4 regions of the Comamonas sp. CMM02 genome follow, and region 3 is predicted to be linked to each of the others. Evidence: predicted binding sites of a transcription regulator. Region 3 holds the regulator's gene; each other region holds the start of a gene.
What was found. The regulator FNR, encoded in region 3, switches genes on or off when oxygen is low (the NO sensors DNR and NnrR bind a similar motif). The targets are predictions, from matches to a motif close to TTGATNNNNATCAA.
Positions count from the first base shown of each region.

Region 1 (5,851 bases), on a different contig from region 3:
GCCACGCCAGACACAGCACAAGCCTGCGCAATGCCATTGCCCATGGTGCCCGCACCCACGATGCCTACGGTTTGAATGCTCACGATCTCATCTCCCTGGTTAATTCATGATTGGTATACGGGGAAGATGGTATCCAAATTCTCTGACAGGTCACGTAACGTAGGTGCCTTCTACATGGGGAGCGGTCAGCATGGATGAAACATTTGACTTTGTCATCGTTGGTGCAGGCTCTGCAGGCAGTGTTCTGGCGGGACGATTGAGTGCATGCGGGCAGTACCAGGTCTGTGTACTGGAGGCTGGAGGCTCTGATGACATCAGCCTGGTGCAATGCCCGGCAGGCATCGCCGGTATCGCCAAGAGCCATCGCTTGAACTGGTCCATGCAGACAGTACCGCAGCCGGGCTTGAATGGTCGCAGAGGGTTTCAGCCTCGGGGCAAGGTGCTGGGGGGGAGCAGCTCGGTCAATGCCATGATTTACCTGCGGGGCCAGCCGCAAGACTTTGACTGGTGGGCAGCCCAAGGTAACCCCGGGTGGTCTTGGCAGGATGTCAAACCTTGGTTTTTAAAAGCGCAGAACAATGAGCGCGCAGCAGATGCCTTTCATGCCAAGGGTGGTCCCTTGAATGTGGCTGATTTGCAGCAACCCAACCCATTGAGCATGGATTTCATCGAGGCGGGCGTTCAGGCTGGGCATGTACACAACACGGACTTCAACGGACACAGCCAGGAAGGGATTGGTCTCTATCAGGTGACACAAAAGGGCGGAGAGCGTTGCAGTGCAGCCAAGGCTTATCTCACGCCCTATCTGCATCGCAGCAATTTGCATGTGCGCACGGGGGCGCAAGTGCTGCGAATTTTGTTGGCACAGACGGATGAAGGCTGTCGTGCCACTGGTGTGGAATATGTGCGTGGCGGTGTGCGCCGGACAGTGCATGCGCGCCGTGAAGTACTGCTCAGCGCCGGGGCCTTGCTTTCACCGCAAATCTTGATGGTTTCGGGCATCGGTCCAGCGGACCATTTGCGGGACACCGGTGTGCCTTTGCTGCATGAACTGCCGGGTGTGGGTAGCCATCTGCACGACCATCTGGACGCCGTCTTGGTTGCAGATGCACCAGCTCTCACGCAGTCGTTTGGCTTGTCTGCGCCTGGGCTGATGCATATCGCCCGTGGTGCCTGGGAGTGGCACCGCAAGCGCACAGGTATGTTGACGACCAATTTTGCAGAGGCGGGTGCTTTCCTGCGCAGTCACCCAGATTTGGCGCAGCCTGATTTGCAGTTGCATTTTGTCGTTGCTAAGTTGCTGGACCATGGTCGAAAAACAGTGTGGGGGCATGGTTTTTCATGTCACGTCTGTGTGTTGCAGCCCCAAAGCCGCGGGAAGGTGCGCTTGCGCAGCTCCAATCCGTTGGCCCTGCCTGATATTGACCCCAATTTCTTGGGGCATGCCGCTGATCTGCAGCGCACAGTACAGGGCGTGCAGATGGTGCGCCGCATCCTGGCGCAACCAGCGCTGGCGCGGCATAACGCCAAAGAGCTGGCAGCCTCTGCCGCTGCACAAACACCTGAGCAAATCGCGCAATGGGTCAAGCAAACTGCGGACACCATCTACCACCCTGTAGGGACTTGCCGTATGGGGCCTGGCCCCATGGATGTGGTGGACAGCCGGCTGCGCGTACACGGTGTGCAGGGCCTGCGTGTGGTGGATGCGTCGATCTTCCCGCGCATCACTAGCGGCAACACCAACGCCCCCACGATCATGGTGGCTGAAAAGGCGGCCCATATGGTGCTGGAAGCCACACAGCAAGCAGTATCTCAAGCAGGTAGCGCAGTGCTGGCCTGAGACGCAAGCCAGGGGGGCTGAGGAAGATAGTCAAGGTTTCACACCCTCCTTTATGAGAAGGCTTGATCCGCATCAAGCCGCAAGGCTTCGTATTTGATGGAAGGCATGGTTTTCCCGAGAATGATGTTGGCTGCTACAAGTTGTAACCCCGTTTTGAGGTGAATGTGACTACCGAAAATACCCCGACATGCACGCAAGGTGCAGACATGCAGGCAGAAGCTGCTCAGGCGCTTGATGACCGTGTCCGTGCCGCATTAAGTGCAACCACCATGGGCTTGTCGCCTGTGGCATTGGGCTTGGCCAGCGCAGACTGGCTGATGCACCTGGCAACGTCGCCCGGCAAGCAAATGACTCTGGCGCAACGTGCCATGCAGTTATCGCAGCAGGCAGCGCAAGCCAGTTTGCAGCCGGTCGGGGAGAGCGATGCGCGGTTCAAAGATGCCGCCTGGCAGCAGTGGCCCTACAACGCACTCAAAGAAGGCTTCAAAGCCAGTGATAGCTGGTGGCATGAAGCCGCGCAGGTGGAGGGCATGACGCGTCACCACCGGCAATTGATCGATTTTTTTGCGCGCCAGTGGATGGATGCGTTGTCCCCCTCGAACTGGGCGGCCACAAATCCGGAAGTGCTGGCGAAAGCCAAAGAGACAGGCGGAGAGAGCCTGCGCAAGGGGCTGCAGCTGTACATGCAGGACCAGCAAGCCGCGCAAAAAGCCAAGGCAGAAACTGCAGCCAAGGATTTAGAACCGCTGGAGTATGCGGTAGGCAAAGACGTTGCCTGCACTCCGGGCAAGGTGGTATTTCGCAACCACCTGATCGAGCTGATCCAGTACAGCCCTGGTACCGATAAGGTGCTGCCAGAGCCTGTACTGATCGTGCCGTCTTGCATCATGAAGTACTACATTTTGGATCTGTCTCCGCACAATTCCATGGTTAAGTACTTGGTCGGCCAGGGGCACACGGTTTTCATTGTTTCTTGGCGCAATCCAGATGCTTCGGACCGTGACCTGAAGATGCAGGACTATCTCAGTACCGGGGTGCTGCAAGCCATGGCGGCTGTTAAAAAATTCACAGGCGCAGCCAGCATTCACACGATGGGATATTGCCTGGGCGGCACTTTCCTTGCGATTGCTGCAGCCGCATTGGGTCGTGTCAAGCGCAAGAAAACGCTGACTGCCAAAGAACAGGCGCTGATCCCCGCAGACATGCCCAGCCTGAGCTCGGTCATGCTGCTGGCAGCGCAGACGGACTTTTCAGAGCCGGGTGAGCTGGGCGTTTTCATCGACGAAGAGCAATTGGCAAACCTGCGCCAAAGCATGAATGAGCGTGGGTATTTGTCCGGCAAGCAAATGGGCGGCTCTTTCCAGTTTCTGGCATCCAAGGACCTGGTGTGGTCGCGCAATACACGCCGTTATCTCATGGGCGAAGACGATGCCAGCTTCGATTTGATGAGCTGGAACGCTGACCAAACCCGTTTGCCTGCACGCATGCACAACGAGTACCTGACATCAATGTTCCTCAATAACGCCCTGGCATCCGGCCAATATCGGTTTGCGGGTGCGACGGTGGCGCTGATGGATATTGATGCTCCGATGATGGTCGTGGGTACGACGCGTGATCACGTATCCCCCTGGAAATCGGTGTACAAAATTCACCTGCAGACCGATACCCATGTCACCTTCGTCTTGGCAGCAGGGGGACATAACGCCGGCATTGTCTCTGAGCCAGGGCGCCCGCGCCGTAGCTATCAGATTGCCAGCGTTGAAGAAGGCCACGGCTGGGTGGATCCGGATGACTGGGTCGCACAGACGCCTGTGGTGCAGGGCTCGTGGTGGGAGGCGATGGACCAGTGGATCAAGCAGCGCTCTGGCACACCTGTCAAAGCCAAGCCTATTAAAGCTGAGCATGTGCTGGCTGATGCCCCGGGCGAATACGTCATGGTGCGCTACGCAGATTAAGCACTGGCCGCAGCCATTCAACGCACATTCGTGCGTTGCCAATCAGTCATTTATTCACAGCACCGTGGGCGGTGCTGTGCACAGAAAAAACAATGAGGGAGCAGATGTATGAGTAAAGCAGCAGCGTTCAGCTTGGCTGGGAAAAAAGGTTTGATACTGGGTGTGGCCAATGAGCGATCCATTGCTTGGGGATGCACCGAGCTGGCACGTGCACAGGGTGCAGACGTTGTGGTTTCTTGTCTGAATGAAAAAGCCCGCAAGTGGGTGGAGCCATTGACAGCACCTATTGGTGCAGAACTCATGAATTGCAACGTTGAGGAGCCCGGTGAGCTGGAAGCTTTGGTGCAGCATGCGGTGCAAAAGTTTGGCAAGCTGGACTTTGTCATTCACTCGATTGCATGGGCTCCTTTGGATGACCTGCACGGCGATGTGGTGGACAGCTCACGTGAAGGTTTTGCACGGGCGGTGAGTGTGTCGTGCCATTCTTTTGCGGAACTGGCCAAACTGTGCGCGCCGCATATGCCCGATGGTGGCAGCATGCTCTCGATGAGCTATCTGGGCTCGGGCGAGGCAGTGCCCAACTATGGATTGATGGGCCCCGTGAAGGCAGCGCTGGAGTCCATGGTGCGCTACATGGCCATGGAGTTGGGTCCTCGAAATATTCGAGTGCATGCGGTCTCGCCAGGCCCGATCTTGACGCGCGCAGCCTCGGGTATTGCAGACTTTGATGGTCTGATGGCAACGGCCCAGGCGAAGGCGCCGCTGCAGCGTTTGGTGACGTTGGAAGAAATTGCACAGCTCAGTGCCTTCCTGTGCTCAGACGCTGCCTCTGGCATGTCGGGGCAAACCATTTATGTCGATGGTGGTGTGCACGCCGTAGATTGATTGCCCTTTCTTTCGATCATCAATTTACACACAACACGCTAGCAAGGCTGGCAAGTTTGACGGAATCAGGAGAGCAGTATGAATACCCAGGCACCTGCCATCGAATGGATGGAAAACGTAACGTACGACGAGCTGCAAGTTGGTCACAGTGCGCGCTTGCTACGGACCGTAACGTTGGAAGACATTCAGGCCTTTGCAGCGGTTTCTGGTGACATCAATCCCGCGCACTTGAATGCCGAATATGCCGATGCCACCATGTTTCATGGTGTGATTGCGCATGGCATGCTGGGTGCGGCATTGATTTCCGCCTTGTTTGGCACGCAGTTTCCTGGCCCCGGCACCATTTACCTGGGGCAAGAGCTGAAGTTCACCAAGCCTGTGCGTATTGGCGACACCTTGACCGTGCTAGCTACGGTGGCTGAAAAGGACGATGAGAAAAAGCGCGTCAAGATGGACTGCCTGGTGACCAACCAAAAGGGGGAGGTGGTACTCAAGGGTGAGGCCAAGCTGATGCCTCCATCGCAAAAGGTCAAAGTTCCAAAAATTGATGCGCCGCAGATTCAGTTGTTCGATCCAGAAGCGCGCTTCAAAGATTTGCTCTCTCGTGCACAGTCTCTGGAGGCGGTGCGCTGTGCCGTGGTACATCCTTGCGATGAAGGCTCGCTCAGTGGTGCCATGGATTCGGCACGCCATGGCTTGATCCATCCGGTGCTTATCGGTCCAGAAGGTCGTATTCGCAAGGTAGCGCTGGATGCAGGCATCAGCCTGGAAGGCGCAGAAATTATCTCGGTAGAGCACAGCCACGCTGCAGCCGAGCTTGCCGCTGGCATGGCTGCGCGGCAAGAGGTGGAAATTTTGATGAAGGGCAGTTTGCATACAGATGAACTGCTCAAGGCGGTGCTGGCGCAGCCTGCTTTGCGCACGGGGCGACGCCTGTCGCATGTCTTCCGTTTTGATGTGCCGCTGTATGCCAAACCCTTGCTGATTACAGACGCCGCAATCAATATACGTCCGACCTTGCAGGAAAAGGCAGACATCATTCAGAACGCGATCGATTTCGCTCGGGTGATGGGCACCGAGGCCCCCAAGGTTGCGATTTTGTCTGCTGTCGAAACGGTGACCCCTAGCATCCCATCGACGCTCGATGCCGCTGCGCTGTGCAAGATGGCTG
Region 1 is NZ_JACUZW010000001.1:207,676-213,526, forward strand. It holds gene IB213_RS00970 (3-hydroxybutyryl-CoA dehydrogenase) at 1-83, opposite strand, end outside; gene IB213_RS00975 (GMC family oxidoreductase) at 191-1,840, shown strand; gene IB213_RS00980 (PHA/PHB synthase family protein) at 2,005-3,795, shown strand; gene fabI (enoyl-ACP reductase FabI) at 3,904-4,680, shown strand; gene IB213_RS00990 (bifunctional enoyl-CoA hydratase/phosphate acetyltransferase) at 4,759-5,851, shown strand, end outside.
Region 1: IB213_RS00980 (PHA/PHB synthase family protein) is a predicted target of FNR. The motif match lies at 1,903-1,916, and genes of this name have one in related genera.

Region 2 (5,851 bases), on a different contig from region 3:
CCACATGGCGGCAATGGCAATGCGCGCCAGATCATCAGCGTGAATGTGGTTGGTATACACATCGTCTTGTGCATTCAAGACTGGCAAGCCTTTGAGCAATCGCCCGCGGGGCGTGCCCCCCTCCCGGTCGGGCGCGTAAATACCGGGAATACGCAGCACCTGCACCCGCAGACCACTGTGCTGGCCAAAGTGCAGCAAGCGCTGCTCGGCATCGACACGCCGGCGTGCACGATCGGTTGTGGGGTTCAGCGTGCGCGTTTCATCCACCCATGCCCCGTCGCAATTGCCGTAAACACCCGTGGTAGAGCCATATACCAGCGCCTTGGGCAAGCGCCCCTGGCGCAGTACACGTACCACATGCGCACTGCGCGTATCAAAGGCCCCCTGCCCCGGCGGAGGTGCCATGTGAATGACGCGATCCGCCAGCCCGCGCAAACGGCGCAGGCTGGGCAGATCATCCAGATTCCCGACCAGCGGCGTTATGCCCAGCTGGCGCAACGCCGCTGCTTTCTCGGGCGACGACGTCAACGCCAGCACCTTGGGGCCATGCTGGCGCTTCTGCGCCGCCACCGGCTGCAGCGCCTGTGCAATACGCTGGCCCACATCCCCACAGCCAATGATGAGCACACGCGTTCGGCGAAACCTTGCTGGCAAAGCACCGCGCGGGATTTGGATTGAAGGCAAAATCGGGTATCCCCATTGAATACTGTTGTGCAACGGGCCACTTTGTGCAGCCCATTGCCTGTGCTGCGCCACGCCTGCCCTGCAGGTCAGCGCACATTGAGAAACCGCCAAGGATAGCTAGAAGATGACCGCCCCCGCATTCCAGATCACCGTTGAACCCAGTGGTCGCCAGTTTTCCGCCAGCAGCAGCGAGACCATTTTGGCTGCAGCCATCACTGCCGGCGTTGGCCTGCCCTACGGCTGCAAAGACGGAGCCTGCGGCTCATGCAAATGCAAGAAACTCAGCGGAGAAGTCACGCACGAGAGCCACTCAGACAAGGCTTTGACACCCGCTGAGCTGGAGGCTGGCTTTATTTTGACCTGCCGCGCAACAGCACACACCGATGTGGTGCTGGAGTCGCGCCAAGTCACCGACGCCCACGCTTTCCCCATCAAAAAAATGCCAGTGCGCGTGGCCGCTTTCGAAAAGCTCTCGCACGACGTCATGCGCGTTCAGCTGCAATTGCCCGCCAACACCGTGTTCCAGTATTTTGCGGGCCAGTACATTGAATTTATCTTGCGCGACGGAACACGCCGCGCCTACTCCATCGCCACAGCGCCCCATGTGCAGGAAACGGCTCCCGGTATTGAACTGCACATCCGCCACATGCCCGGCGGGGTGTTCACCGACCATGTGTTCGGTGCGATGAAGGAAAAGGAAATTTTGCGCACTGAGGGCCCTTTTGGCAGCTTCTTCCTGCGCGAAGACTCCGACAAGCCCATGGTGTTCCTGGCCTCTGGCACCGGCTTTGCCCCCATCCAGGGTTTGCTGACACACATGCAGCACAAGGGCATTACCCGTTCTGTCAGCCTGTACTGGGGCGGTCGCCGTCCAGAAGATCTGTACCAGGATGCATGGGTCAAGCAACTGGCTGCGCTCATGCCCAATCTGCGCTACGTGCCTGTCGTGTCAGATGCTCAGCCCACCGACAACTGGACAGGCCGCAGTGGCTATGTGCACCAGGCGGTGCTGGATGACTTTGCTGATCTATCGGGCCATGAGGTCTACGCCTGCGGCGCTCCCGTCATGGTGGATTCGGCCCGTACCAGCTACACCAGCCAGCGCGCTCTGCCAGAAGAAGCGTTCTTTGCCGACGCATTCACCAGCGCAGCAGACAAGTAAACGCGGCACTGCCCGCACAAGGCCGCCTTGCGCGGCCTTTTTTACGGCTGCTTACAAAGCCCTGTACTGGACAAAAAAATCTCTTGGGTGTACCACGCACAAAAAATGCGCACTCGCAACAGACACGCCGCATTCTTCAACGAAAAAAGCGAATCACGCTGCAAATACCTCGAACTCAGCGCATACCCAAGTCCATCCAGACGAATCTTGCACAATACTTGCCATGAACCGTCGAAACATCTTGCTGTCCTCCGTTGTCTGTGCCGTGGCACTGGCATCTCCCTTGGCTCAAGCTGCTGAGCAGCCCATCCGCCTGATCGTGCCTTATGCACCTGGCGGCCCGCTGGATGTCACATCCCGCATACTGGCTGAGCGCGTGCGCGATAGCCTGGGCACCGTGATTGTGGAGAACAAGCCCGGAGCGGGCGGCAACATTGGAGTAGATGCCATTGCCAAGGCGGCTCCAGATGGCAAGACCATCGGACTGGCCGCTGTAGCCACCCACGCCGTCAATCCATGGCTGTACAAGAAGCTGCCTTTCGATGCTGATAAGGACTTTGCGTCCATCACACAGATGGTGCGCGTCCCCAACGTGCTGGTGCTCAATACGCAAAAGGCCAAAGAGCTGAACATCAACTCGGTCGCAGACCTGGTTGCCTACGGCAAGGCCCACCCCGGCAAGCTCAGCTATGGCAGCGGCGGCAATGGCAGTGCGGGTCATCTGGCTGGTGAAATGCTGCAGCAGGGTCTGGGCTTTACAGCCGTACATATCCCTTACCGCGGTGCAAGCCCAGCCCAGCTGGCGCTGCTGGCCGGTGAGGTTGATTTCAACATCGACAACCTGGCTGCTGCATCCAGCAACATTCAATCGGGCAAGCTCAAGGCTCTGGCCGTCACCACGCCCGACGAAAGCAAGCTGCTGCCCGGCGTGCCTCCACTGTCCAAGAACATCAAGGGCTTTGCCATTGATACATGGTGGGGCCTGGTCGCACCAGCGGGCACACCTGCCGATGTACTGGAAAAACTCAACAAGGCATTCACTGACGCCCTCAAGGACCCCGAAACGCAAAAACGTTTTGCCTCTTTGATGGCCGAACCCGTGCCCACTACGCCCAAAGAGTTCCAGGCATTCATGGCTGCAGAACGCAACAAATACGGCCCTGTGGTCAAGGCCTCAGGCGCCAGCGTTGATTGATATCACGGCATGCCGCATGCTGTTTTAAAAGGCACCTTCGGGTGCCTTTTTCATGTGCAAGCACAAATCGCCGTCGCTTTCAGGCTGCCCGCCAATCCCCTGCACACAGACAGTCAGTACTTACCCGCAGCCGCTACGTGCAAAGAACAGCTGCGCTACAAACAAGTGGCCATGCATTGAGATAACTGCGCTTGACGCAGGTTTGTGATTGACCCCGGGAGGAGACCACCATGCCCAAAATCCGCTGCAGCTACCAGCTTCACATCCAGTTGAGCGAAAGCAAGCCCGCCATCTGGCGCCGCCTAGTCGTGGCAGACAGCACCAGCCTTGCCCAATTGCATCGCACCATTCAGGCAGCCATGGGCTGGCAAAACCGCCACGGCTACGCTTTTGAAATTGCGGGACAGCGCTACGGCCAGCCCAATGCCGACTTGCCCGAAGACCCCACCATGGATGCACGCCGCTACACCCTGAGCCAGCTGCTGCAAGGCCAGGCCCTGGCAGTGCGCTACCTGTATGACTTGAACGCAGGCTGGCAACTGCGCATCAAACTGGAGGCCTGCACCCCCATTGGCAGCCCTGAAGCCTTGCACAGCCTGCCCATTTGCCTGGGCGGGCGCAACGCATGTCCACCAGAAAACTGGAGCGGCGGCATGTCCGCATTTACAGATTTTGTGCAGGCTATTCAAGACAAACAGCACCCGGGCCACCATGCAGCATTGCGCCTGCATCCAACTGATTTCGATGCCAAGCTTTTTGATCTGCCAGCAGCACAAGCCCGCATTCACGCCTTGCAGTTACTGCGGCCAAGCACATCGGCAGCAGTTAAGCCAGAAACCGCATTTCTATAGAGACTTTTCAAAATAAAGAGCAGCTAGCGCAGGCGGTTAAAGGCTTTCGAAGGTCAATGACTTCAAAGGTGCCAAAAACAAAGCGCCATCTGCTCTTTTTTCAATCATTTCAAACGGTTATCCAGCGCAATTGCACATGTTTTATTGATCCGCGTCATGCCTGAATACAAAATGCTCTCCGTTAGCTCGGAGAAAGTTTGAATTTCACAAAAGTCTGAAAGTTCAGGATCACAATATCGGCCAACTGGACAGTTAGACCCGTTCTAAGGTTCGTGACTGCCGAGCAACTCTCTCTTCACAACGATTTGTTTCGTAAGGATTTGCGCTATGAAAAAAACTCTGATGACGCTCGCCCTGCTGGCTGCTGGTGGCATTGCTGCTCCAGCTATGGCTGCTGACTGCGCTATTACCGTTGAAGGTAATGACCAAATGCAATTCAGTGTGAAGAACATTGAAGTGCCCAAGTCCTGCAAGAACTACACCGTTACCCTCAAGCACGTGGGCAAGATGCCCAAGTCCTCGATGGGCCACAACCTGGTACTGACCACCGCAGCTGACGCCACCGCAGCTGCTGCAGATGGCATGAAGGCAGGCGCAGCTGCTGACTATGTCAAGGCTGGCGACACCCGCGTCATCGCACACACCAAGGTCATTGGTGGTGGTGAATCGACCCAGGTTGTGATAGATGTGGCCAAGCTCAAGGCTGGCACTGACTACACCTACTTTTGCTCTTTCCCTGGTCACTCCTTCATCATGAAGGGTGCGCTGAAGCTGGGCGCTTAATCCACGCTGACCGCCGGTGCATGCGCCGGCATCTCTTCAAAAAGCCCCGGGCATTGCGCCCCGGGGCTTTTTTGTTGCCTGCCTGGCTCCAAGACTTCTGTGTTCGATAAACACCTGTGACCTGCGCACATGCAATCTCTCGACAGCTCACCGCTAGCATGCGGCAGCGATCACCCAACAACACACCGAGGAGCCAGCGCATGGACCACACAGCACACCAGACCCCACACCCCGAAGAAGGCGCCGTTCGCCAGCCTCTGGAGATGTACATGCGCGGCCATGCAGAAGACAACGCAGAGCACATGCGCGCTGCCTTCCTGCCCACTGCCCGCCTGGAAAGCGTGCGCGAAGGTCCTCTGACGTCCTGGGATCTGGACTTTTACTGCCTGCGTTTTACCAATACACCCGCACCCGACGAGTCCACGCGCCGCCGCAGCATTGACTGGCTGGACATCACCGGCACCTCGGCCATGGCAAAAGTTACGCTGGTCCATGGCAGCGTCACCTTCACAGACTATTTTGTGCTGCTCAAAACAGAACAGGGCTGGAAGATAGCAAACAAAGCATTTCACGCACAACCGCAATAAGCGGCCTCTTTTGATACCCCCAAGCCCAGCCATGCTGGGCTTGCTTGTTTGGGAGTAAAAATTACTGGCCATGTCTGCTTAAAGTCTTTTCAGCACAGCGCACAATGCCCTCTTTTTCATAGCACTCAAAAACGCTCCAGACCATGACTCAGCAAAGCATTGCAACCTCGTTTTTCACCATCGGCGAATTCCATGCTCTGAGTGGTGACGAGATCACACGCACCGCCCATATCGATGTGCCAGCCGAGTGCCTGCAGGTTGCGGCCACCTTGCAATCGGCACGCCAATGGCTCAATGAGCAGCACGCAGGCATCGATATGGAATGCGCTGCCGAGCTGCCTTTGCGCGGTTATTTCTCGTTCCAAAGTGAACAATCCACGCAAGGCTTTCACGTAGAAAGTGCGCAGTTGATTGCCATGGATGAAGGCTTTGTTGTCCGCGCCAGTCTGGACAACGGCGTGTGCGTAGAAAGCGACTGGCTTGCCATTGCGTTGTAAAAATTCATAAGGCTAACGCTCTAGCGCACACCAGAAATCGTTAAAAGCTATATTTTTTAAACCACGCACCAGCACTTCACACCACAGCACAG
Region 2 is NZ_JACUZW010000002.1:547,846-553,696, reverse strand. It holds gene IB213_RS07730 (SDR family oxidoreductase) at 1-684, opposite strand, end outside; gene IB213_RS07725 (CDP-6-deoxy-delta-3,4-glucoseen reductase) at 809-1,846, shown strand; gene IB213_RS07720 (tripartite tricarboxylate transporter substrate binding protein) at 2,070-3,041, shown strand; gene IB213_RS07715 (plasmid pRiA4b ORF-3 family protein) at 3,272-3,892, shown strand; gene azu (azurin) at 4,220-4,675, shown strand; gene IB213_RS07705 (nuclear transport factor 2 family protein) at 4,876-5,262, shown strand; gene IB213_RS07700 (hypothetical protein) at 5,406-5,759, shown strand.
Region 2: azu (azurin) is a predicted target of FNR. The motif match lies at 4,037-4,050, and genes of this name have one in related genera.

Region 3 (5,851 bases):
TAAATTTGCAATTCACGCCAAAGTGGCAGTCCTACAATTAGAGCAATCCATGACGACACCATCTATTCTTGAGCCCATTGCTGAGCGCGTAGAGCTGCTATTGAAAAAGTATGAAGCGCTGCAACACGCCAATCACTTGCTCAACCAAGAGATTGAAGCTTTGCATAAAGAGCGAGATTCGCTTCGGTCGCGCCTAAAGGCAGCGCGCGCACGCGTGGGTGACTTGATTGAACGTCTGCCTGCCAATCAGGAGACCCCGTGAGCCAGCTAGAAATTCAGATCCTGCACCAAGACTACCTGCTCACCTGCCCTGACGGCCACGAGTCACAGTTGATGGAGGCAGTGGAACGCGTAGACCAGCAGTTCCAACAAATGCGCGACAGCAGCAAACTGCGCTCGCGCGAGCGTGTGGGCGTTTTGCTGGCCGTGAACTTGGCCTATGAAAATCTGGAACTGCGCCATCAGCTTCAGGCTCTCCAGCAACAGCTGGCAACCCTGCAAGGCACGATGCCAAGCAATGATTTAGAAATTGATGCGCAGCGCTTGACCAGCCTGGAATTACAGGCCGCCCACGATCTCACAGTAGCAGATCAGTTGTTGCAACGTTTGAACCAGGTGCTGGACAGTGAAACCGCCAGCACAACGTCTGCAAATTTGGATGAAACAGCGAATCCTGAGTCGCAGAATGTGGCATCTGCACCCCGTGCTGATCTGGAAACGGTTAGTGCCAACTTAGACAACGACATGCACATGGACTTGGTGCAGCCTGCATCAAAAAGTCTGTAAAATCGATCCTGTCTGCAAACCGCCGGGCTTTATATTGCCTTGAACCAATGCTCATTGAGCACGGGCTTGATACATTGCCTAGCAAGCGTGATCGTCTCGCGTTAGACGAACCCAACGCTGGGCTGCTCTCGCCCACCTGAACCCCCGGTTCAGGTTGAGGGCTCGGTGGCTTTGCAGACACCTTTCACTGCTTTTCAGCAAACTCTCGCTGAGTGACAGCCCATCTAGCGGCACCACACTGATGGCTTATAAATCAAGTCCATCCACAGCGCCCACAAAGAAACAGCAACCAGCATAAACCCCGCTGCACGCACGCCCCAGCCAGAGCGCAAGAGGCTCAATCGCCCACTCAGCCAGCGCCATGCATAAGGCGCAGCAATCAACCACAGCGCCCCGCCACAAGCAAAAGCTACCATGCTGGCCGCTCCCGTCAGCGCGGTGCCACTGAGAGCTGCCACCAAAATAGCGGAATAAAGCAGGCCACAGGGCAGCAGTGTCCAAGCCATGCCCGCAAAAAGGACACCCCCGCGCATCGACAGGAGCGGTTGAACGGTTTTCCACATCGCCCTGCCCGCGCGTTCCAGCCAGACAGGCTGCTGCCCCTGAAACAGCATCAGCAGGCCCCACGCCAAAATAGCCAGATGCATCAGCACCCACACTGGATGCAAAGCAGACGTTCGATCAGACAGCCATGCAATCTGCTCCATGGCCAATGCAGCAATCGCACCCAGCAGGCCATAGCCTACGAGGCGTCCACTATGAAATTGAAAGGCACTCCAGTTGAATGCCGCTGGATGGCTCTGCTGCATGCTGTGCATTTGCACGGCTTTGTGATGCCCGTGTATGACTGCATGGCAAGGGGCAGCGCACATTGCAAGACAATGAGGTCCTCCAACAAGCCCCATGAAAAATGCAGTCCAGACCAGTGAAAATTCCATAAGGATCAGATGATCCGCGAGAACCTTGCGCGGGTGCGGTCTGCTTGCAAATAACGGTCAAACACCAGGGCAACTCCGCGAACAAAGAACCAGCCTTTGGCTGTTACCTTGATACAGTCGTCCACGATCTCAACCAGACCCTCTTCTTGCTGAGAGGCCAGAGCTTCAATCTCTGTCGCAAAGTACTTTTTAAAATCGATCAGCCAAGCGCTGTTAATGGATTCATAGAGTACTTCGCCTTGACACATGATGGTCATGATTACGGCCCGGCGAATGGTGTCGTCTCGCGTTAACGCCAAACCTCGAACAACGGGCAGACGATCTTGATCGAGCAAGTCGTAATACTCTTCCAAGGTCTTCGCATTCTGGCTGTAAGTGGCCCCAACACGACCAATTGCAGACACACCCAGCGCGATCAAATCACAATCCGGTTGCGTGCTATAGCCCTGGAAGTTACGGTGCAGGCGTCCTTGCCGTTTAGCAATCGCCAGCGCATCTTCAGGCAAGGCGAAGTGATCCATCCCCACATACACATAGCCTGCAGCGATGAAGCTCTCGATGGAAGAAGACAGCATGCTTACTTTGTCGGGCGCAGAAGGAAGGTCTTCTTGCAAGATACGGCGCTGCGGCTTGAAACGCTCGGGCAAATGTGCATAGGCATACAGGGCAATACGATCTGGGCGCAACGCCGCAACCTGCTTTAATGTGCGGGCAAATGACTCTGCATTCTGCTTGGGTAAGCCGTAAATCAAATCGACATTGATCGACTCAAAGCCCAGCTCACGAGATGCTGCCACCAGATCAAACACCTGCTCTGCAGGCTGTTCACGGTGCACCGCTTTTTGCACCTCAGGATCAAAATCCTGAACACCAAAGCTCAGGCGGTTAAACCCGATCTCTTTGAGCACCGCCAAGCGCTCACGCGTCACCGTCCTTGGATCTACCTCAATCGAATATTCGCCAGCGGGATCAAAGTCAAAACGCTGACCCAGCATGCGCCACAGCTCGCGCAACTCTTCATCCGTAAGGAAAGTGGGCGTACCCCCACCGACGTGAAACTGGCTGACAACTTGCCCACGGCCACAGTGCTGCAGGTGCAAATCCACCTCGCGCTCCAAATAGCGCATGTAGGTGACAGCACGCTCATGGTGTTTGGTAATAATCTTGTTGCAGGCGCAGTAGTAGCACAGGGACTCACAAAAAGGAATGTGCACGTAGAGCGACATTGGCTGCTTTGCCGCAGCGGTCACTTTGCGCTGCTTCAACGCCAAGATATAGTCATCATCACCAAATGCCTCCACAAACCTGTCAGCAGTGGGGTAAGAGGTGTAGCGTGGACCAGGCACGTCATAGCGTCGCAAGAGTTCGGGGGTGACTACAGTCATGAATCTTTTTTCCTTGTTGCCCCTACTTTGCAACAATAAGCCACGTTTATCCTTGACTTGAATCAAGGGGGCGATGTAAAAGCAATGCCACAATTTGATTCATATCATTCGTAAAACCAATGCCACACTTTGATTCAAATCATTCATGGCTGCGCTCTTCACTCTGATAGTTCCGTTTCTATTTTTTTTAACATCTAGCCTACGTCTTACTCATAGACATATGGGCTTTTGAGTACATGACTCCACCATCCATCAAAGTAACCTGTTCCAACTGCAATCTGCGCGAACTCTGCATGCCCGTGGGCCTGAGCGAGCAGCAGTTGCAGCGCATTGATGACATTGTGGCAACGCGCCGCAAAGTCAAACGTGGAGCAACGCTGTTTCGCAACGGAGAAGCCTTCACGTCGCTGTATGCCATTCGTACGGGGTTTTTCAAAACTTGCGTGGCAACCGAAGATGGCCGGGATCAGGTGACGGGCTTTCAAATGGCAGGCGAGATCATCGGCCTGGATGGCATCGTCAATGATCACCACACTTGCGATGCCGTCGCACTAGAAGATGCGGAAGTTTGCGTCATGCCGTTTGATGGGCTGGAGGAAATTTCGCGCGAAGTGACTGCCCTGCAAACCCATGTGCACAAAGTGATGAGCCGGGAAATTGTGCGCGAGCACGGCGTCATGCTCCTGCTTGGCAGCATGCGTGCTGAAGAACGCTTGGCAGCATTTATTTTGAACTTGGTACAGCGCCTTCACGCTCGGGGTTTTTCCTCGTCAGAGCTGGTGCTGCGCATGACACGCGAGGAAATCGGCAGCTACCTGGGCCTCAAGCTGGAGACAGTGAGCCGCACCTTCTCCAAGTTTGTGGAAGAAGGCATGGTCGAAGTCAAGCAACGCCACGTCCGCATTCTGGACACGGCTGCATTGCAACGTCTGGTGAACAGCCAGCACGAAAGCAATAAATAAGAAATTGCAGGCTGGTTCAGCCAGCCCAAAAGCCTCCCACGCTATCGCTTTGGGAGGCTTTTTTTATGGCTGCCCTACCTGACATCGATAGAAAACATCGAGGACCTCCCTCAGGATATGGAAGGTTCTCCGTTGACCTTCGCTGCGGGTATGGACAGCAGCATTGTCAAATAGCCCGCCACTGAAAATACTGCCCAGAAAATAAAGAAGGCAATCGTATAGACAGCGCTGCGTGATAACTCAACACTTTGCCCCCACCACGACATATCCATAGGATCAAACACAGAAAAAACCAGCATTTCCATCACACCTGCTGCCAAAAAAGCAGGCCAGGCAATCCACATCCAGCGTTGTGCCAACATATGTCTTCCTTTGTGGTTTGGTTTAACGCTTTTATTGTGCACACCGTATTTTCAATATCAGCGTGGGACAAATACCAAATAAAAAAGATAGCTGCTTGCGCTTATTAACAAAGGATTTCAAAGTCATTAATACCTGAATCCCTTGCAACATAAGCGCAAGCAGCTATCTTTACCAGTAAATTTAAATTATTTAGGCGTTAAATCAGGCAAATCCGCATCCGGTGTTACTGCGTGATTGCGCACCGCATTGGCTGGCGCATAGCTCTTGTCCTGGTTGCGTAACTGTTCGTTGATGTTCACACCCTTTTGGTAGTAATCCGCATCGACAATTGGATCAGCACCACGCGCAGCGATCACCGCCGTCAAAATACCAGCCACCACCACAATCGCCGGTCCAGACAAGACCAGCCACACGTGGCCATATTTCCACCATGGGCCAGATCGTGTTTCCAGTTTTTTTACGTTCTGAGACATGCCAAACTTTCTTTCATCTTTAGACATGGTGTGCAGAGCTTGCGCCCTGCTCACCGCAAATAACACTTTCTTAGCGGGGCACCAAGAAAACAGACTTTTCTCGTACGTGACCTTTTCCACTTTGCGCAGAAATCTCGAACTCAATTCGATGCGAGCCTGAATCTGCAGTTCCATACGGAATTTGCACCCGTACAGCAACGCCACGCGTCTGCGCCGAATCCACAGCCACCTCGCGCCCCTCTACCAGCTCAATGCCTTCAAGGCCATCCACAGTCACCGTATAGGTTTGCGCTTCTTCCGTGGCATTCATGACTTGCAGACGGTATACGTTCTCCAGCTTCCCGCCCGCCGCAATACGCGCCAGCGATGCACGATCTCGGATCACATCGACTTTCAATGGCTCTCGCACCGCCATGCTAAACACCATTGCCGCGGACAGTCCCAGCAAGATGGCTGCATAAATCAACACCCTGGGGCGTGCAATCCGTCTCCAGATCTGGGAGCCTGGCCAACCTTTGCTGACTGCATTTTGTGTGGTCAGGCGAATCAGGCCCCGTGGGTAATGCATGTTGTCCATGACGTTATTACAAGCATCGATACACAAGCCACAACCAATACATTCGTACTGCAGACCATCACGAATATCAATGCCGACGGGGCAGACCTGGACACACAGCTTGCAGTCAATGCAGTCGCCCAGTCCTTGCGCCTTGTAATCTACTTCTTTTTTGCGAGGACCCCGATTTTCACCACGCAGTGCGTCATAACTAACAACCAGAGTGTCCTTGTCAAACATCGCGCTCTGAAAGCGTGCGTAAGGACACATGTATTTGCAGACTTGCTCACGCATGTAGCCGGCATTGCCGTAAGTGGCAAAACCATAAAACAGTACCCAAAAAATCTGCCAGCCACCTTCCAGAGCCAACAACTCGCCACCCAGCTCA
Region 3 is NZ_JACUZW010000005.1:99,116-104,966, forward strand. It holds gene IB213_RS15740 (DUF904 domain-containing protein) at 50-262, shown strand; gene IB213_RS15745 (cell division protein ZapA) at 259-786, shown strand; gene IB213_RS15750 (sulfite exporter TauE/SafE family protein) at 1,011-1,724, opposite strand; gene hemN (oxygen-independent coproporphyrinogen III oxidase) at 1,730-3,109, opposite strand; gene fnr (fumarate/nitrate reduction transcriptional regulator Fnr) at 3,346-4,071, shown strand; gene IB213_RS15765 (hypothetical protein) at 4,182-4,433, opposite strand; gene IB213_RS15770 (FixH family protein) at 4,620-4,907, opposite strand; gene ccoG (cytochrome c oxidase accessory protein CcoG) at 4,978-5,851, opposite strand, start outside.

Region 4 (5,851 bases), on a different contig from region 3:
GCCCCTTCTCGATAGCGCCATTTGGTTTCTTTTCCGTTCACTACAGGCCAGCGCATGCCACGGACCTGGTGATAAACATCGAATGGCGCCAGATCGTGCCCATGCCCACGGCCAAACGTTGCGTATTCTTCAAACAGTCCTTTTTGCGGATAGAAGCCAAAGAATTCTGCCTCGTGATTTTTATAGCCTTCTTCTATATCTGTAACTGGAAATTTATCAACCTGACCATTACGGTACAGCACATCAAACATGGTCTTGCCGCGGTATTGCGGGGCCTTAGCCAGCAACTCCTCTGGCCATACCTCTTCAATTTTGAAGCGCTTGGAAAACTCCATCAGCTGCCACAGGTCAGAACGTGCTTCACCGGGTGCCGGCACCAGCTGGTGCCAAAAATGCGTGCGGCGCTCTGCATTGCCATACGCACCTTCTTTCTCCACCCACATTGCAGTGGGCAAAATCAAATCCGCCGCTACAGCTGTCACCGTGGGATAGGCATCAGAGACCACAATAAAGTTATCTGGATTGCGATAACCGGGGTAGCCCTCTTCCACCATATTGGCCGACGCCTGCATATTGTTGGTCACCATGACCCAGTACGCATTGAGCTTGCTGTCTTTGAGCATGCGGTGCTGTTGCACTGCATGGTAGCCAGGCTTGTCGGGAATAGTGCCCTCTGGCAGCTTCCATATCTGCTCAGCAATTTTTCGGTGCTTGGGATTGGTCACCACCATATCCGCAGGCAAACGATGCGAAAACGTTCCTACTTCTCGCGCCGTTCCGCATGCCGATGGCTGGCCTGTCAGCGAAAACGGACTGTTGCCAGGCGTCGCAATTTTCCCCGTCAACAAGTGAACGTTGTAGACCATATTGTTGGCCCAGACACCACGTGTGTGCTGGTTAAACCCCATGGTCCAGAACGACACAACCTTGCGTTTGGGATCGGCGTACAACTCCGCCAGTTCCTTGAGCCGATTGGCCGGGACTCCCGTCAGCTTGGCGGTGTAGTCCAGGGTGTAGGTTGAGACGAACTTGGCGAACTCGTCAAAACTCATGTCCTGAGAGCCACCCGGATCTGCTGCATTTTTGGCAGCCTTTTGCAAAGGGTGCTCCGGCCGCAGCCCATATCCAATGTCGGTATTTCCACGGCGGAAATTACAGTGCTTGGACACAAACTCCTGATTGACACGCCCGGTTGTAATGATGTGATTGGCAATGTAGTTCAGTATGGCCAAATCCGTCTGAGGCTTGAAGGTCAGTTCAATATCAGCCAGTTCATACGAACGATGCTCAAAAGTTGAAAGAACAGCCACCTTCACATGCGATGCACTCAAGCGTCGGTCCGTGACGCGAGTCCACAGCACCGGGTGCATCTCAGCCATGTTTGAGCCCCAAAGCACAAAGGTGTCGGTAGCTTCAATGTCGTCATAGCACCCCATGGGTTCATCCATGCCAAACGTGCGCATGAACCCCGCGACGGCAGAGGCCATACAGTGGCGCGCATTGGGGTCAATGTTATTGGTACGGAAACCCGCCTTGAAAAGTTTGGACGCAGCGTAGCCTTCCCACACCGTCCATTGTCCCGAGCCAAACATGCCGACACCGGAAGGCCCCTTTTCCTTGAGCACTTTTTTGAACTTATCGGCCATCACATCAAAGGCGGTATCCCAGCTGACATGCTGGAATTCACCATCCTTGGCGTACTTGCCGTTCTTCATCCGCAGCAATGGCTGCTTGAGCCGGTCCTCGCCATACATGATCTTGGAAAGAAAGTAGCCTTTAACGCAATTGAGCCCGCGGTTCACCTCCGCCAGGGCGTCTCCTTGTGTAGCCACTACACGATCATCTTTTACGGCGACCATCACTCCACAGCCTGTTCCACAAAAACGGCAGGGAGCCTTCGACCATTTCATGGAGCCATTCGCACCGACTCCTGCTTCTTGCGATGCAGCATAAATAGGAATACCAGCTACAGCGCCTGCTGCGGCTGCGGCTGACTGTCGAACAAAATCGCGACGGGTACTGGTCATGAAGTGACTCCCTCGTTGAGTGAATGCAGGGGTTCGGTGTGCTGATACACCAAGGAAACATTAATTACGCCGGCAATCTGTCGAATCAACGCCACTTGATCCATGATGAACGCCGCGCTGGGGCCTTCTAAAGTAATCACCAGCTTCCCATTGGGATGGGTTCCATGCACGTGTGCCGCTTCAACTGCAACCATGGCTTGCGCCACCTGTTCTACTGTTGCTGGGAGCACATGGATCACCAGACTGGCGATGTGAAGTTCCTCATTCATAGAGCCACCTCTTTTTATGCGTGTGGCGGCCCAGCGAACATTTGGTAAAACCAAACAATGAAGCCATACGCTGCAATAAGCAGTCCAGCAAGCACTGGCGCCATCACCACCGTCAGAAACGCAAAACTGCGCAACTCTTCAGATGCTGAATCGTGAGAATTTTTATTAGGCATAGCTACCTTTCTTGGTGATTTCTCACCACTTTCATCTGAGCTTCAAAAAGTTGAGACAAGTTGCCTCAACCCTGCACTGCCGACGTTTATTTATTCAATTACTCTACGCGTAGATCAGAACGCGGCTTTTGTTTGATGTCAAATCGATATTCAAATGATCGCAAAACACTCAAGTACTAGAAAATTTCTAAAAAACACCTGCAAGTACTTGATAAAAAAAGAATTTCATTGGATTTGAAAAATAAAAAGGCAATCAGCCGCGCAAACAGGTTGATATAAATCAAATCGAAGTCACTTGGCGACCAAAAAATCATGGAAATATCTATTCTGTATAGATGTTCAGTTATTTCGGTTTATTCTGAAAAATGTCGCCACTCATGCAAATTCAAGAGCCCGCAGGTGCCAGAAAAAAGAGCTCTCCCTCTTGGACTGCTTTTCTGGAGTTGGGCTTCAGGCCTCTTTACTTGGCTGCATGCGCTTGGGCTGTCATCGCGATTGGGCTGTGGGTTTTCTTGCCAAGTCTGATCTCAGCCCCAATTGCCACGGTTTACTGGCATGCACATGAAATGCTGTGGGGGTTTGTTGGCACTGTGGCCATTGGATTTCTTCTCACAGCAACCAACAACTGGACGGGAATCAACCCCCTTCACGGGCGCGCACTGGGCGGCTTATTATTTTTGTGGATCATTGCCCGAGTTTCGCTGCTGCTGCCCTACCAAGCATCACTGCTGATTGCCCTCATAGCCAACTTGCTGTTTTACACCGCCGCCGCCTTGGCCGTGGCGCGCTGCGTTTTTCAAAAAAGAAATCCTCAGAACTATGGATTTGCGCTGCTCATGCTGGTCATGGGCGCAAGCAGTGCAGCTTATTTATGGCAGTTTCATCAAGGCACCGACCACTCTTCGGTCGTGCAGCAGTACGCAACCGGCATGCTGTGCATGGCGAGCATTACGACGCTTCTAGCGCGGCGCGTTATCCCCTTCTTTGCCAGCCGCGCAGTTGAAGGTCTGGATATCAATCGCCACACCCTCACGGGTCAATGGCAGACAGCATTCAGTGCCTTAGCCATCGTGTGCTGGATCTTCAAGTGGCCCCTAGGCGCTGGACTCTTTCTGAGCGGTGCTGCAGCGATTGCACTGTGGCATCTGTTTGCCTGGCACCCCTGGGCTGTGCGCAAGCATCCATTGCTATGGATTCTTTACGCTGGCTATGCTGGCCTAGCAATCGGCTTGCTGAGTACTGCGGCATATTGTTTTGGCTGGATTGCTACTTTTGCCATCCCCATTCATGCATTGGCTGTGATGGGTTTCTCGACTTTGATCATGGGCATGATCACTCGAACGTCTTTGGGACACCTGGGTCTTGCCTTGCGCGCAAATCGGCATATTGTGTACTGCTATGCAATGGTGCTGGGGGCCGCCGTCTTGCGTTTAGCGGCATTCATCGATCACCGCTTGACGACCCCACTCATTCATACGAGTGCGTTACTGTGGATGCTGGCTTTTGCCCTCTACATCTACCACTTCTTTCCTCTTCTGATCAGACCACGGGTTGATGCACCTTCCGGCAAGCCTGTTGTCGTCAAACGCACCCCTTAGTGCTCTTGCAACGACATCATGCGCCTTACCGCTCTTACCGATTACGCGCTTCGCGTGTTGCTTTTTGCAGGTTTACACCAAGACCGACTCTGCACACTCAGCGAAATCGCACAAAGCTATGCCATTTCGCACTCGCACTTGATGAAAGTCTCACAACTGCTGGCACAGAACGGATGGATCACTACTGCGCGCGGCAAAAATGGAGGGCTGCGCCTGAGCAGGCACCCATCAGAAATTAACTTGGGGCAAGTCATACGCAGCATTGAGCCGGACTTTGCACTTGTTGAATGCCTGGGCGCCAACAACCAATGCCAGTTGAATGGAAGCTGTGCACTCACTTGCATCCTGCAAGGTGCGCTCAGAGCTTTCTGGCAGCACCTGGACTGCTATACGCTGGCCGATGCGATCTCCAATGGCGCCTGGACAAACCTGACACAGCTGCAGCCAGCAAAATGAGGCAGGCTCATGCAGCAGATCAACAGCACTTGCGATGGCCGCAGCTTGCTGAGAAAAAATGAGCGCTGGCATAAATGCCCCCATCTACCTGAATCGTGGCCTCAGACAAAAAGAAGCTGCAAGCATTGCTTCAGACGGCAGTCTGCACAAATGCCAAAGGCACCATGGCTCGCAAAAACTCAGGCTTGGCAGCCAATGCTTACTTGTCTGCAGACTGATTGAATGGACCAGCAAGACAGCAATTGGAGTGAGCCACCACCTTCAGAAACGAAAAAAGGGTCTAGCACTTTTCAATGCTAGACCCTTGATATCGTGGTCGGAGCGGCGGGATTCGAACTCGCGACCCTCTGCTCCCAAAGCAGATGCGCTACCAGGCTGCGCTACGCTCCGACAAGCACAAAGTATAACCCAAATCCGAGGGCCTATTTACAAATAGTCCGACTCCATTGCACCATCCTCAGCTGCAGTCACTCATTGCGTGAACTGGCGCACAATGCCCAAGGCACCTGAACCGGTACCTTTTCATATTTAACGTGCAATCAAGCCCCCGTGCTGCGTGCAGCCTTTGAACCACCATGACCCAAGCTCCTGATACCACATCCACTATCGCACCTCGTCTCACTTCGCTGTCGCATGGCGGTGGCTGTGGTTGCAAGATTGCCCCTGGTGTATTGGCCAAACTGATTGGTCAAAGCACTTTGCCAAAACAGTTCTTCCCCGACCTTCTGGTGGGCACAGAGACTGCCGACGATGCAGCGGTTTACCGCATCAATGACGAGCAGGCGATTGTTGCAACCACTGACTTTTTCATGCCCATCGTGGATGATCCGCGAGACTTCGGCCGCATTGCTGCCACCAATGCCTTGAGTGACATCTACGCGATGGGTGGCACACCGTTGATGGCACTGGCCATTGTGGGCATGCCGATTAACGTGCTCCCCCACGAAACTATCGCAGCCATTTTGGAAGGCGGTGCTTCCATTTGCCAGGAAGCGGGCATTCCCCTGGCCGGTGGTCACTCCATTGACTCGGTCGAGCCTATTTATGGCTTGGTGGGCATTGGCATCGTCAACCCCAAGCAGATCAAGCGCAATGCAGACGCCAAGGCGGGCGACGTACTGATACTGGGCAAGCCGCTGGGTGTCGGTATTTACTCTGCAGCACTCAAGAAAAATCTGCTGGACGAGACAGGCTACCAGGCCATGGTGTCAGCCACCACCCAGCTCAACCGCCCGGGTATCGATCTGTCCAGACTGGAAGGCGTACACGCGCTGACAGATGTCACCGGCTTTGGTCTGCTGGGCCACAGCTTGGAGCTGGCGCGCGGT
Region 4 is NZ_JACUZW010000003.1:116,505-122,355, reverse strand. It holds gene napA (periplasmic nitrate reductase subunit alpha) at 1-2,027, opposite strand, end outside; gene IB213_RS10065 (chaperone NapD) at 2,024-2,296, opposite strand; gene napE (periplasmic nitrate reductase, NapE protein) at 2,311-2,469, opposite strand; gene IB213_RS10055 (NnrS family protein) at 2,835-4,067, shown strand; gene IB213_RS10050 (Rrf2 family transcriptional regulator) at 4,086-4,523, shown strand; tRNA gene IB213_RS10045 (tRNA-Pro) at 4,837-4,913, opposite strand; gene selD (selenide, water dikinase SelD) at 5,099-5,851, shown strand, end outside.
Region 4: napE (periplasmic nitrate reductase, NapE protein) is a predicted target of FNR. The motif match lies at 2,740-2,753, and genes of this name have one in related genera.